2 regions of the Halodesulfovibrio marinisediminis DSM 17456 genome follow, and region 2 is predicted to be linked to the other one. Evidence: riboswitches for the same ligand, from Rfam matches in the RefSeq annotation. Region 2 holds a riboswitch; the other holds the start of a gene.
The links. A riboswitch is a leader RNA that binds a small molecule or an ion and turns the genes downstream of it on or off. The one in region 2 is predicted to bind glycine.
Positions count from the first base shown of each region.

Region 1: it holds a riboswitch for glycine, as region 2 does, so the genes downstream of both, BUR09_RS08980 (alanine/glycine:cation symporter family protein) here and BUR09_RS07665 (hypothetical protein) in region 2, are expected to answer to the same signal.

Region 1 covers NZ_FSRG01000005.1:220,295-228,048, reverse strand. The annotation lists gene BUR09_RS08995 (M23 family metallopeptidase) at 1-423, opposite strand, end outside; gene BUR09_RS08990 (hypothetical protein) at 826-1,299, shown strand; gene BUR09_RS08985 (Na+/H+ antiporter NhaC family protein) at 1,384-2,727, opposite strand; glycine riboswitch at 3,080-3,157, shown strand; glycine riboswitch at 3,161-3,245, shown strand; gene BUR09_RS08980 (alanine/glycine:cation symporter family protein) at 3,360-4,751, shown strand; gene BUR09_RS08975 (hypothetical protein) at 4,962-5,198, opposite strand; gene BUR09_RS08970 (class I SAM-dependent methyltransferase) at 5,227-5,820, opposite strand; gene BUR09_RS08965 (SAM-dependent methyltransferase) at 6,581-7,492, shown strand.
Region 2 covers NZ_FSRG01000004.1:717,062-724,815, forward strand. The annotation lists gene BUR09_RS07660 (methyl-accepting chemotaxis protein) at 1-1,818, shown strand, start outside; gene BUR09_RS07665 (hypothetical protein) at 2,125-2,523, opposite strand; glycine riboswitch at 3,022-3,118, opposite strand; gene tgt (tRNA guanosine(34) transglycosylase Tgt) at 3,418-4,542, opposite strand; gene BUR09_RS07680 (SPFH domain-containing protein) at 4,694-5,617, opposite strand; gene BUR09_RS07685 (NfeD family protein) at 5,619-6,077, opposite strand; gene BUR09_RS07690 (AsmA family protein) at 6,356-7,048, opposite strand; gene BUR09_RS07695 (BPL-N domain-containing protein) at 7,315-7,754, opposite strand, start outside.

The DNA of each region.
Region 1 (7,754 bases), on a different contig from region 2:
AACACGAACCGTCCCTTTTTTCAAATGGCAATACTGCGTCTGCCACCCGCCACCATGATCTATAACCACCCCATTACCGCATTCACGACCATGCACATTATACCTTCCATCCTGAACATACGCATCGCCCATTCCATCACGAGTCCGGAGCACTTTACCGTCCGCCGCTGCAAGCACATCTACTCCCTCCTTCATTGCAGCATAGGACACGCGAAAATCCGTCCCCTTATGCCGTTCGTAGCTCCGGCAATGATCATAGTAATCCTGTCCACCATGAACGGAACTTACATCAACGTAGTTCTGTATAAAACAGTATCCATAATCAGGCTCCTCAATCGGTGGGACAAAGGTAATTGCGTAAGCTGCGACGCTATAACCAATACAACATGCAACAACTATAATTCGAATACATTGAATATTCATTATCACCTCTAAATGAGAACATCATAATAATATTACTTATTCTAACTAGATACCGAGATGATATTAATACTCCTTTGCCGACCTTTTAGCATTTTATACAACAACTACGGACAAATAAGTATAAAATAAAACTTCAATGCAATGTCAAATTATAAAGCAAAATATATTGTAAATATTTCCTAAAAGTTACTTTCCCCATTGATAAAAACACCTATCTAGGTTGATTGAACGCCTTGCTATGGTACATTGACATAGTACTAAACAACAAACAAACAGTGCACAGAACGCTATTACATTACATACTAAACAATTACTGCAATGGTAATGCAGTAACAAAATTTGTTTATCATGTTTTGTATATTAATTACGGAGAGTTGTGTACTGAACCTAAGGAGATGAGACATGACAAGTAGAATTACCTTACTCGCCTTTGCGCTCGTTTTGGTGACAGCTACTTTCGCAAGCGCTATGACCGAGGTTATCGTGGTTGAAGAAACAGCCGTAGTGACAACTCAACCAATGACAATGGACTCCAAGGCATCTTTCCTAAACGCAATGCGTGGTACGGGTTACCTTCCACCTACCATGATGTTCACACCTGTCTACTCACCTCAAGGACTGCGTGTAGTACGGACGGAACGTATGGGAATGCACCCAAGGATGTCAGGCTGTGCCCAACTCAACATGCGAGCCCGTTATCAAAACGCACCATACGAAGCAGTATACACAAATCAAAATGGCTGCTTGGTTATGTGCAAGGTACCGGCAAAAATTCGTAATGCACCGGTAATGATGCACTTAGGTCCTAACATGCATCCTAGGATGATGAGCCCACAACAAACCAACCCAATGATTCGAGGCGTTATGCGTCCATAACGACTCCTAAACATACCAACAAAAAAAGAGGGTTCCTTGCATGAAGCAAGGAACCCTTCTTATTGGTGTATGATAAGATATAAACTATTTTTCAGATGGCTTACCGAAGTAGATAGCTGCTGCGCCTGTAAATGCAAGAATCAGGCAGTACCAGTTGCTTACTGCGATATCTACAGGAGACACTTTCGCAAGGGAACCGGCAAGCAGAACCTGTGCTGCGTATGGAACTAAGCCCTGAACTACGCAAGAGAAGATATCAAGCAGACTTGCACTACGTTTTGCAGAAATACCGCTACGTTTTGCGATCTCTTTCGCCATGCCACCAGAAAGGATGATGGCAACGGTGTTGTTTGCAATACATCCGTCAGCAAGAGCTGCCAAAGCGGCGATGCTAAATTCACCAGCTTTTTTACTCTCTTCAGTCTTGCTGAAGCGCTTAGCGATGTCGCCAATTTTATTTACCAGCCATGTAAGGCCACCGTTATGACGAATAAGTTCGCCGAGACCACCCACAAGAATGGAAAGAACGAGAATCTCGTGCATACCCACAAAACCGCTGTAGATATCCTGGCTGAAAGTAAGCAGCGCGTAGTCAGACATTGTTGCAAGACCAACAGCACCAGCGAGCACAATACCAGAAGTAAGAACGATGAATACGTTCACGCCAGCTACAGCTAAGCCAAGGATAGCAAGGTATGGTACTACCTTAACAAACTGCCAGTCACCAGGATTTGCAACAGAACCGGTGGAACCAGAGATAGAGTAAAGCGCAATAGTTGCAATAGCAGCTGGGAGCGCAATAAGCAGGTTCATGCGGAACTTGTCACGCATGTTACAGCCCTGGGTACGGGTAGCAGCAATAGTAGTGTCTGAGATCATGGAGAGGTTATCACCGAACATTGCACCACCGACTACGGCGCCCATGAGCAGAGCAATCGACATATCAGAATGAGCAGCAACACCAGCAGCAATAGGGCCGATCGCTGCGATAGTTCCCATAGAGGTACCCATTGCAGTAGCAACAAATGCTGCAATAACAAACAAACCAGGCAAAACAAGTGATGCAGGAACTAAAGAAAGCCCCATGTTTACAGTAGCATCTACACCGCCAACGGCTTTTGCTACAGCAGCAAAACCACCAGCAAGCAAGTAAATGATACACATGGTCATAATGTTGATGTCGCCAGCGCCTTTCAGGAAGATGGTAATTTTTTCTTCAAGACATTCTTTACCCATCCACAGTGCAACAATGATTCCCGGAATGATGGCAACTGTTGCTGAAAGCTGATAAAACGCCATGGACACACCAGACATCATCAAGACAGAGCCTGTGCCGATAAAAAGCACCAGAAAAATTAGAAGGGGGAGCAAAGCAATACCGTTGCTCTGCGGAGCCTCTGTTGTGTGCGTCTTCTCTAACAAACTCATTTCTTCAATTTCCTTATTACTACAACAATTTATGCATTCAATATCGCCTGTTTTTACAAAAATGGACAATATTGATTGTGCCCTCATTCATAATGAACAAAGACCTCTCGACAACTGATGAGCCTGTCTTAGACGCACTTTAAAAATCTGTCTACTCACATTTTTGTCAAAAAAGCCATTTTTTATACAATAACCAGTTGTTTTTACGATTAATTCACTTAATTTACATATAGTGAAATTATTTTTTCTGCTTATTTAGATTTCTTGAAATAGAGTACATACTTTACTTTTTCAGGCGTTTCCTCTTGCCAAATGCTACTTGGTTATATAAACAGCCATTTCACAATTTCGGATGACGGTTGCAGGAGAGAGTGCCGCAAGGCACCGCCGAAGAAGTAAATCTTTCAGGCAAAAGGACTGCTTCCCGACGAGCCTCTGGAGAGACTTCGCATGTTGCGGAGCACCGAAGGAGCAAGCCTTGCTGTGCAAGGTGAAACTCTCAGGTACCAAGGACAGAGTGGTGTTACAGCACAGGCAGTACTATTTTTATTGCCTGTGGCTGCGCAAGCTATTCCCGCCCGCTCAGAGACTCATCTCATCCATCCTGATTAATTCATTTTTTAGGAGACGAGATGCAAAATATCACTAATCTGCTCAACACTATTGATTCCCTCGTATGGGGACCACCTCTTCTTATTCTGCTTGTAGGAACAGGGCTTTTCCTTACTTTACGCCTCAATGCTTTACAGGTTGTGCACCTTCCAAAGGCTTTGAAGCTCGTATTCGCACCTTCTTCACGCAAAATATCCAGCAAAACTGGTGACGTTACTCCGTTTGCAGCTTTGTGTACGGCTCTTTCCGCTACCATCGGTACAGGTAACATTGTTGGTGTTGCTACTGCTATCGCAGCTGGCGGCCCGGGTGCACTTTTCTGGATGTGGATTGCAGCATTCTTCGGCATGGCAACCAAGTATGCAGAAGCACTGCTTGCCATCAAATACCGTGTAGTTGACGAAAACGGTCAGATGGCTGGTGGCCCGATGTATTACCTTGAGCGCGGCCTTAACAACAAGCTGCTCGCACGTATGTTTGCGCTCTTCGGTATCGGTGTTGCTTTCTTCGGTATCGGTACATTTGCACAGGTTAACGCTATTGCTGACGCAGCAAGGCTCACCTTTGATGCTCCGATCTGGCTTACTGCTGTAATTCTTACCACCCTTGTTGCTGCTGTTACTCTTGGTGGTATCCGCTCTATCGCAGCTGTAGCTAGCCGCATTGTTCCTTTAATGGCAGCTATCTACATCATCACTTCCCTTGCAGTTATTTTACTGAACCTTTCAGAGATCCCTGCTGTAATCAGCCTTATTATCGATAGCGCGTTCAATCCGACCGCAGCCTTCGGTGGTGCAACTGGTGTTACCATGCTTATGGTAATGCGTAACGGTGTTGCACGCGGTGTATTCTCCAACGAATCCGGTCTCGGTTCCGCACCTATCGCAGCTGCGGCAGCACAGACTGACTCCTGTGTACGTCAGGGTCTTATCGCAATGACTGGTACATTCTTCGATACCATTATCGTATGTACCATGACAGGTATCGTGCTCGTTCTCACCGGCGCTTGGAACACTCCAGGTCTTGCAGGTGCAGCTATGACTAACTCTGCATTCGCAATGGGCCTCGGCAGTGACATCGGCAAATACGCTGTTACCATCGGCCTCATGTTCTTTGCCTTCACCACCATCATCGGTTGGAACTACTACGGCGAACGCTGCACCGCATACCTCTTCGGTGTTAACGCAATCAAGCCATACCGTTTAATCTACATTGGTCTTATTGCTTGCGGTGCCTTCCTCAAGCTTGACCTTATCTGGATTCTTGCAGACATCGTGAACGGCCTCATGGCTATCCCGAACCTTATCGGCCTGCTCGGTCTTTCCAGCGTAGTAGTAAACGAAACTCGTGAATTCTTCGCAAAAGAAAGCACTGAGAATGCATCAGCTGATGCTGTTCTTACCGAAATCTAATTAATAACATTTTTGAGGCAGCACCTCGGACACATTGCTCAAGTCTATTGCCCTCTACTCTTTTGCTTTCTTATAGGCTATTCTTGTCAACTTGATGCTGTTCTCAAAAATACGACAGGGATGCACTCGCAATTGCGAATGCATCCCTGTTTTTTTACGTAACGATTTATGACTGCCGCCAACTAAAAGCGTTATACCAACAGACAACAACTAATAAACTTGTTGCTCCTTGGAGATAATAGGTCGCTCCCAAACACAGTTCATAATTGCTCTTTTAAAGAAACGGCTACGGGGGACATAGTCCTCGAAATACTCACACGTCGAATCAAATGCTTTACGCATAAGCTCATCATCAAAGCGGTCACCATATTTTTCAATCATAGCAGCCCGCACTTCTTCCCACAGGTCAGAATCTGTTTTATCCGGCCATACTTTTTCTTCAGACATACCCTGCCCCTTCAAATCTAAAAATTTGCTAAAGCTTCTCGATAATGAGCAAGTGTTCTTTGTTTAACTCTTTATTCGGGAAATCATATCGTCCCACGCGAAACTCTTTCCAAGGAAGCGTAGCAGCCCACGCCTGAATCGCGTCGCCTTCTGCCGTACCGCCTTCGTGCCCTGTGTATATATGTACCGTAACGACACCATTTGATGTTAACACAGGCAACAACGCTTCCAAAGAAGCAATCGTTGTTTTTGCACGCGTGATAACAGCATGATCACTCCCCGGAAGGTACCCGAGGTTATACATAGCGCCTGTAACTGCGGTTCCATCAGGCAGGTTTTCCGCTACAGTCTCATGCCCTGCATGGAACAATGTAACACGCTCTGCAATGTCTGCCTTTTCAAGACGCTCCTGCGCATTTGTAAGACCTGACTCCTGAACATCAAAGCCATACACCTGTCCTTTTTCACCGACAAGTTTTGCTAAAAACAGCGTATCGTGCCCATTGCCGACAGTACCGTCGACAACAATGGCTTTGGTTCCAGCCTCTTCCCAGCTTGCGGCAAACTGCTGCCAAATTAATTTTGTAAACTGTAATATAGAAGGAATGTGCCTAGGGCGCATATTTTCTCCTGCGTACTACGATCACGTATGATCAATTTTTTCTGTCCCGGGAAAACTACGTGAACTCAAAAAGAATCACAACATGGCAATAAGCCCACACAAGTCCTCATCACAAAACATGCAAGATGTGCAAAAATGGTCAACTTGTGCACACAACTTATTGCACAAGTTGCACAATCAATGAACCGTTTTCACCTAGCAACACACTGTTTTTATTAACTTCAAACTTTTGGCACGCTCTCTGCTATAAAGAATACAACAGACGAAACCAATCACATCACACTCCGTGATTGTTAACATAGAGAGCAATAAAAAGTATCCATCTAACGATCATGTATCGTTAACAGCTAAAGATGCGTTAAACGCACACCTCTTTAAAAGTAGACGACTGAAACACCTACTCCCGTTGGGGCGGCAGGCATGCCGCCCCCCTAAAAAAAGAACACGCGCAACGCGTGATACATAAATTTCATCCTCATCCCTTGAGCTCCAGCAACTGTTTAGAGCAGAAACAGTTGACCGGACGGGAATAAAAAGAACGAGAAGTGCAGAGCAGGCGCTTCTCGTTTTTTTTGTGCCTATTGATTAAAATCATGCAAACAAGAAAGTAGGCAATAAATACAAAACATTACAGAACACATTGTTTATCCGATGTGTTTTTGGTTCATTCTCGTTCTTGCCCTATCCGGCACCATTAAGGTACACCGCATATCGTTCTGGCTGAACGCCATAAAATTGCAGAAAACGGTACTTGGATACAATGAATAATACTACAATTTACCTTGCCCCTCGCGGCTTTGAAAAAGAGCTTGAAAAAGAGCTCACCAATATTGTTGCCCATAAAGGTCGTCTTTTTATCGCTAAGGGAGGCGTACAAAAGACCATCTGGGCACAAAACATCTGGTTAAACCCTGTTGAAATCCCGATATCTTCAATCGGTGACGGCGCAAAACAGCTTAAAGCCATTCAACGAAACTGGTGGCTGCACAGCGTAGACAACCATCGCAGGGCAAAACTCATTCAAGCCAAATTGCCCCATGTTTCTGCAAAACGAATTGAATATGGTACACCTAAGCCAACTGCCCCGTTAGGTTCATGGACACTCTGGGAACCTGATACCATTATTGCTGCAAGCCGTTGTACAAGCCCGTACCCTGATGGTGAGTTAAACTTTGTAGAAGACAAAGAGACCTCTCCAACACGCGCGTACCTTAAACTTTGGGAGATCTTCACCCTTCTGGAACGCAGTCCGAAAAAAGGTGAGCTTTGCCTTGATCTTGGCAGCTGCCCGGGCGGCTGGACATGGGTTATTGCGAACACCGGTGCGCATGTATTCAGTGTAGACAAAGCAGAAATTCATCCACGAATCGGCTCTATGCCGAACGTCAACTTCTGCACTGGCAGCGCGTTCGGTCTTGATCCACGCCATGCAGGCAAGATCGACTGGCTCTTCAGTGATGTTATCTGCTATCCGGAACGCCTCTACAACCTTGTTCAACGATGGCTTGAGCACGGCGAGTGCCGCAACTTTGCCTGCACCATCAAGTTCCAAGGTGAAACTGATTACGAGACACTTGAAAAATTCAAGAAAATCCCAAACTCTAAGATCATTCACCTCTCATGCAACAAGCACGAGGTCACATGGGTAAAACTGGAAGAGTGGAGCAAATAGCAAGCACTTCTTGTACGTACTTTCTCATTATAATCCGATAAATACAAAAATCCGCTGCAGCACTCTCCATTGCTGTAGCGGGTTTTTTATTTTCATGTCGTATCGATTGTCATAGAATAAAGCAAAACTGTTGCATGATGGCCTAGAAAATTTTACTCAAAAGATACAGGCTGGCTAAACCAGACACAATGGGACAGGTGTCACGGGTTAGCTTTTACACAACCATATCAATATCTAGGAAGGAAAAACGGGCATATATAGA
Region 2 (7,754 bases):
GGGACAACGGGAGAATTTGTTCGCCTCGGGAAAGAGTATCCTGATATGAAAGTTCATCTTGCAGATTTTGCAGGTGAAGTCACATATTCAACACAAGAGGCTGACATTGATAAGCAGATAGCAGAACTATTACCTATTGATGGTTTTGCGGATGTGTCAAAACGAGCATTAAAACAGCCTGTAAAAGAGAATCTGATTGTGAGCGGTGGCGACAGTCCTGTTTTTGTCAGAGTTATCTCAATTCCAAACGCGCCCTCCTGTAAGCACTGTCACGGTGCATCAAAACCAATTCTCGGACAGCTAGTTATTACGAAAGACATCTCAGGGGCTATGGATACAATCGCGTTGCAAATGTATGAGAACATCGCGATTTCATTTGCCGGACTTCTTGTTCTCGTCCTGAGTGTTGTGTTCTTCATTCGTAAAGTAGTTATTCGTCCTATTGAACAGATTGCTTCTTCTTCAGATGCCATTAGTAATGGTGATTTTAACGCACATTTCTTGGTGAACAGTGAAGACGAGCTTGGTAATTTGTCTAAAAACCTTGGTGCAATGGTTGATAAGCTCAAGGTTGAACTTGGTTTCTCCAAGGGCGTTTTGCGCGGCATGACGGCACCTATTCTTATCTGTGATGTTGACCGCAAGGTTACTTCGACAAACCAGCAAGCAATTGATTTGATGGGGATTGCTGGAACGCCGGTTGATTACAAGGGTGTTGCGGTCTCTGATTTTGTTGTTAACGATCCATGTTGTGATCGCATTATTAGTGATGTGATGACATCGCACAGACCTTCTACCGGTAATGAAGGTGTCTTGGAAAACTTTGCAGGTGAAGAACTCACCCTTATTTTTGATGCCGCGCCTATCTATGATCTGGATGGCAAGATGCTTGGTGTGTTTGTGATGATTACAGACATGACGACCATGCGTAGGCAACAAAGCAGAGTTGAAGAACAGAACGAGAAGATTACTCAGGCCGCAAATTCTGCACGTGCCATTTCAGAACAGGTATCTTCTGCTTCTGAAGAGCTTGCGGCGCAGATACGACAGTCGAGTAACGGTGCTGATGAACAGCAGAAGCTTACAGGTGAATCCGCAAGTGCCATGACGCAGATGAATGCATCTGTTCTTGAGGTTGCCCGTAACGCATCGGATGCAGCCGAACTAGCAGCATCGACACAGGAAAAAGCTGTTGAAGGTGGTCAGGTTGTTGATCAGGCAGTGGAGAGAATTCATGCTGTTGCTGACCAAGCTCAGGCTTTGAAAGAAGAGATGACTGTACTCGGTCGTCGTGCAGATGGTATTGGTCAGATTATTACCGTGATTGAAGATATTGCAGACCAGACAAACTTGCTTGCATTAAACGCCGCTATTGAAGCTGCTCGAGCAGGTGATGCGGGCCGCGGTTTTGCTGTTGTTGCGGATGAAGTGCGCAAACTTGCAGAAAAGACAATGAATGCTACTCGCGAAGTTGTTGAGTATGTAAGTGCAATTCAGACAAGCACACAGCAGAACGTTGAGGCTACAGAACGAGCTGTAGAGCTTGTGGATGATTCTACCGAGCTTGCAACCCGTTCTGGTGAGGCATTAAAATCAATTATGAAAATGGTTGAAGCAACTGCTGATCAGGTTCGTGCAATTGCTACTGCATCAGAAGAGCAGTCTGCTGCAAGTGAACAGATTAATAGTTCTGTTACGGTAATTAATGACATCTCTGAACAGACAGCTGCTGCCATGACAGAATCTACTGTAGCGGTAGAATCGGTTGCACAGCTTGCACAGGATTTGAATGGTATTATTGAGAATATGCGTTCCTAGGCTGAGCTAGCTATAGCAATTGTATAGGAAAAGAAGAAAGGGCAGAGCAATGACTCTGCCCTTTTTTTGTCTTATGTAGTTAGCTTCTATCGTTAATCATTCATTGATATTGTTTGATCAAGCTGTAGGAAGAAGAACTTTTCTGTGTACTCAAGGTGAAATGAAAAAGGATGAAGCAGATGCTTCATCCTTTTTCCGTGATTTCTTTTGGTAGACCGCTAATAGGTGCTTTGTTTGTTTTGGGATGCAGGGGGTACCTACCCCTGTTTGTTAAGGTCCGGCTGACAAACTTACCTTAGCGAAATGTTAGAATGCCTTTGACGCAACAGGTCTGCTGGCTGGTTGCTTGAAAGCAGATCCCCCTTTCTGATTGTTGAGAATTGCTTGAAATGCTTGATCCCGTTTGGCAGCTCTGTTGATGAATTCGTCAGCGATTTTTGTAGGTCCGTTGCATTCGTTTACGAGGTAGTGTTGCAGGTGTTCAGCTTTGGAGAAACTGAGTGCCCCGTGCAGGGTGCGTCTGCTAGGATAGTTGATATGGAATGTTGAAGAGAGGATGAATTTACCGATTGAGGTTTTGTACAGCTTCAGCTCCCACCAGTTTGGTGTCACGCCCATCAATTCTCTGTCATCAAGGCTCACAAGCAATTCACCTGTAAATACTAGGTCTTCTTTGCCATTTCTTTTCAAGGAAACTGTTTGCATAGTAAGCTCCTGTGAAGATAATTTTTTATATTGGGTGCAGTGTAACGGCAGAAAAAATTGATAAAAACAAAACGCTATTAATAGCTTCAGATAGTGCCATAAAAAAAGAGTACTATGAAAGTGTAGTGCTTTTTTTATGGCGGGGTAGCAATGATAATGTTTGTTGCACTGCAAGATACCAAATAAAGGGGGGAGGAGTGTGGCGAAGAAGGGAAGAAAATATGAAGGAAAAAAAGCGGATGTTATAAAAATGCAGATGCGCCGGAACTTACAGCTCCGGCGCATCGCAACCACAACAACAAACCAGTCAGGAGGGGAATCTATATTCCCCCATATATGTATCGCACATAGGCGATTACAAACGTAATCAAATGCTCCCAGTTTGCAGGCTGATATGCATAGAAACAAAAAAAGCCCGCATTAGCGGTGCCTAAATAAGAAACACGGGGCGACTGGAAAGAGGGAAAGAGGACGCAAGAAAACGCAATAATGGTTTTATGGGTCCACTCTGTCCTTTTACCTGAGAGTTTCACTGCACTGGGAAAGCAGTTTGCTCCTTCGGTGCTCCTTGCGGAGTCTCTCCAGAGGCTCGTCCGAGCAGCAGTCCTTTTGCCTGAAAGAGTTACATCTTCGGCGCCGTTTCTTTTTTTGGGGAAAAAAAGACGGTCTCTCCTGCTACCTTCAACCGAGATCCATATGTTGAGGCAGATTTCTGTTTATCGTGAGCAGATATAAAACGCAATAAAAAATACACCGCAGCGGTTGAATTTCTTATATTACTTAGGAAAAAAAATAATTTTCACATATATGGAATAAAAAAACGCCCTGTACATGGTGAACAGGACGTATTTTATTATGTTTTTTGCAGCGTAACTGCAATGTATCGCTTTGTAGTTATACGACTTCGTTAGGATAAATAGCTTCGTAAGACTTTTTGTACTCTGCAAATCTACCTTCACGAATAGCCTTACGTGCTCCACGAACAGTGTCGAGGAAGTAGGTAAGGTTGTGGATAGAGTTCAGACGGAAAGAGAGCAGCTCTTTTGCCTGGAACAGATGACGCAAGTACGCACGGGAGAATGTGCGGCAAGTGTAACAGTTACAGTTCGGATCAAGCGGTCCGTCATCTTCGGCATACTCTTTGCGCTTGATGCTGATTTTACCCTGTGAGGTGTAGAGAGTGCCGTTACGTGCGTTACGGGTAGGCAGAACGCAGTCGAACATATCAATGCCGGCGTTAATACCGTTGATAATGTCGAGCGGGGTACCGACGCCCATAAGGTAGCGTGGTTTGTCTTTTGGAAGCAGAGGAGCGGAATGGTATAAGATTTCCATCATCTTCTCTTTGCTTTCACCAACAGACAGACCGCCAAGTGCGAAGCCGTCGAAATCTTCAGAGGTCAGCTGTGCAATGGAGCGTTCACGTAAGTCTTTGAAGAAGCCGCCCTGTGTGATAGCGAAGAGAAGGTTGTCTCCGGCGCCACGAGGGTATTCTTCACGACAGCGTTTTGCCCAGCGGGTGGTCATTTCCAAGGAGCGGGCAGTGTATTCTTTGTCAGCGCCAAAGCCTACGCATTCATCCAGCACCATCATGATGTCAGAGTTCAGGTTGCGCTGAATCTGGATAACTTTTTCCGGTGTGAAAAGATGCTTGGAACCATCCAGATGGGAGCGGAAGGTGACGCCTTCTTCTTTGATTTTTCGTAAATCGCTGAGGCTGAATACCTGAAATCCGCCACTGTCCGTGAGGATTGGTTTGTTCCAGGAATTGAACTTTTGCAGACCGCCATGGCGTGCAACAAGATCGTCGCCCGGACGAAGGTATAAGTGGTAGGTGTTGCCGAGAATGATCTCAGCGCCAATATTGTTCAAGTCGTCAGGAGCAATGCCCTTAACGCTGCCTACCGTGCCCACAGGCATAAAGATAGGCGTCTGCACTACGCCGTGCGCAGTTTGCAGTTCACCTGTACGGGCAGCTCCGTCCGTTGCGTGTAATGTAAATTCTCCGATTTTTGCCATGGCGGCACTATACTCAGGAGCACACGCAAAGTCATCCCAAATTGTGTATCAAAAATTGGAGCCTAGTTTTTAATATAACAGACTGAAATGCAAAAGGCTGCTTCTGGTTATAGAAATCAGAAGCAGCCTTAAGAAGGTAGGAGGACAAACGTTATTTTTGGAGTTTAACGTTGTTTAAAATTTCAGTGGCAGAAGCGACCATGCCGCCTACGTTTGCCATGTCGGCCGGAACGATCATGGTATTTGATTTCTCAGCCATTTTACCGAACTCGTTAATGAACTGTTCTGCAATTTTCAGCTTAGCAGCTTCAGCACCGCCCGGTGCAGCCATAGCATCTGCAATCATGGTTATACCTTTTGCAGTAGCTTCTGCAATAAGCATGATTTCTTCAGCTTGACCGGCTGCTTCGTTAATTTTTTTCTGCTTTTCACCTTCAGAAAGTTCAATTGCTTCCTGTTTTAAGCCTTCTGCACGGTTGATACGGGACTGTCTGTCGCCTTCAGAACTTGCGATTTCTGCACGTTTTTCGCGTTCAGCTTTCATTTGTTGTTCCATGGCATGCATTACAGTTTCAGGAGGTGTGATGTCCTGAATTTCGTAGCGCATAACTTTGATGCCCCATTCGCGTGCAGCTTCGTCAATAGCACTCACAACCGCGGCGTTGATGCTGTCACGTTCTTCAAAGGTTTTATCAAGGCTGATTTTACCGATAGCAGAGCGCAGGGAAGTTTGTGCCAATTGACCTGCCGCAAGGTAGTAGTCGTTTACGCCGTAGCAGGATTTCATAACATCTTGTACCTGAATGTAGAGGACACCGTCGATTTCAACCACAACGTTGTCGCTGGTAATGCAGGACTGAGATGGGATGTTTAAGATCTCTTCTTTGGTAGAGCGGCGGTAGGCTACCTTGTCTACAAAAGGAATGAGGATATGCAGACCGGCTTCAAGGGTTTTGGAGTACTTACCTAATCGTTCAATAACGTAGGAGCTTCTTTGTGGCACGACAACAGCCGTTTTAATCAGCGTAATGAGAACAAGAACGGCGATAACAATAGAGGTGATAAGACTGGTCATGTTAATCCTTTTTAACAATGAAAGTATTGGGGTCAGATTCTTTGCGGGCGAGAATGGTTACAGTAGAACCGGAAGGAATAGCTTCGTCTGCCTCGGCGTTCCAGAATGTACCCTGATATTTTACGCGTCCGCTGATCGTGCTTGAAATTGATTCAACAACGATTGCGGTTGCGTTTATAGCTGCATCTTTGAAGACTTCATCATCAGAAGAAGTCTGACCAAATATCTTTGGCATTTGTTTTCGCAGAAGAGTTAACAATGCAACAGAAGCACAGAAAAATGTTACAACTTGGAAGGTCAGAGACTGATCCAGCAATGCTGCACAGCCTGCAAACAAGGCTCCGGCTGAAAAGAAAATAATAATGAAGGTTGGCGTAAATATTTCAATAAGAAAGAAGGCAACTGCTAACGCAAACCAGCCCAGCCAGAGAAAATTGACATCAAAATCCATGGTAAACATTAAATGAATACTCCATATTGCATGCTATATCTCCTTATGCGTAGGTGGAGACGAGTATCATTTGCAGTTGATCGAGTAAACGGAAATATACTGTTAATAATTACAAAAAAGAAAAAAGAACATATAAAAGAGCACATGTAATAGTTATATTACGTGTGCTCTTTGTTTGGGGTGTCTTTTATTATTAAAAATTTGAAGATTATTGCTTTAATAAGAGTGCTGCTCTCGTTTTGTTATAATAAAAAAATATTCATAAAATAGTTTGTTGTTCAAAATTTTTATCTATCTTTATAGCGAAAATGAGTGTCCATAATAGCGTACTCAACATTATGCTCGATTTTAGTAAGGATTTGTTCAAGGGCTACTAAAAATGGAACACCGTTTTCCGCTTCTCCTATATCAGTAAAATGCATGTCATCCATTATTACACTGAAGTTGGCTTTTTGCGGTTTAGGCATAGAGCCGCTAACAGAAGGGGTAATGACGTGTACATTCTTAATGATATATCGGTTTCCGATAACTTTCTTGTAGTCAATGTCTTTTGACGGATTAGGCGGAAATTCACGTGGTTCTGGAAGTTTGTTTCGTAAGTTTTGGAGCAGGATATCAAAGTTGTTTTCTTTGCGATTGGTTATATGCGAGATATCCATTGCTTTAATCGTAAGGTTATCAATGATGATGGTTCCAGTGCCAATGGATGATGGGAGCATGTTTATATCTATTTCCCCTATTTGGATGCAGTGCCCGCGGGGGAATCCGACAGGATTGGCAAGGTATACATTGTGGATGGTCCCATATCCGGAAAGAGTGGACAGTTTGGCATCCTCAAGCTGCACTCGAGTGCCCATGACTTTAGGCCCTATGTAATGTGCTGTTTTTTTTAGGATTGGATTTATGGAAACCGTTGTGTACGAGCTAATTCCGAATGCTATTACGCCGGAAAGCAGCATTAATAAGAAAATCTTTTTCATGGAAAGAGACTCCTTGCCAGGTGTGTGTCGATCTCAACTGTAACGATAGAATTATGAGAGTCTTGCAGCAAGGATTAAAGAAAAGAATACCCCGTCTACTGAAGTGTTGATGGCTACACTTCATAACAGTTTGAATGTGTTACAATGAGTTTTAATCGTTACAACATAAAAAAGCTCATTCTGTTGGATGGTTACAACAGAATGAGCTTTGCTGTTTACGCTGTAGTAAAATACGCTTGATGCTTTTTATGCGTATTTATAGATTTTTACGACTCGATAGTGTGTGGCAACAAAAGATATACAAGGTGATCTAACGTATTAAGAAGTTCCAGATATACTCCGCCGCTGGCCATAGGGGGGCCAAATAAGGCTGTCCGTTGGTTGCGAAGCGATTCCGATGAAACTGTTTCAGGGAATGTTTTTGAAAGGGTCATAGCAAGACGTTCAGCCAGGAGGTATCCTTTCACTCCTTCATAAAAGATGTTCAGATTGCGCATAAAATCTTCAGAGGCGTCGTTCCAGAATTCTTGAGCTGCAGGGGTTGGCTTCATTGAAACGGCAGAGCATAAGCTGTTATAAAGGTTGTTCAGGTTTGCACCCGGAATTCCAGCTCGCCATCCGATAAGCCATGAATTTCTTGCAAAGAATAAACAATGGTTCTTGCCAATTGTAACAATATCGTCAAATATCCCTTTTGCTTCCAGCA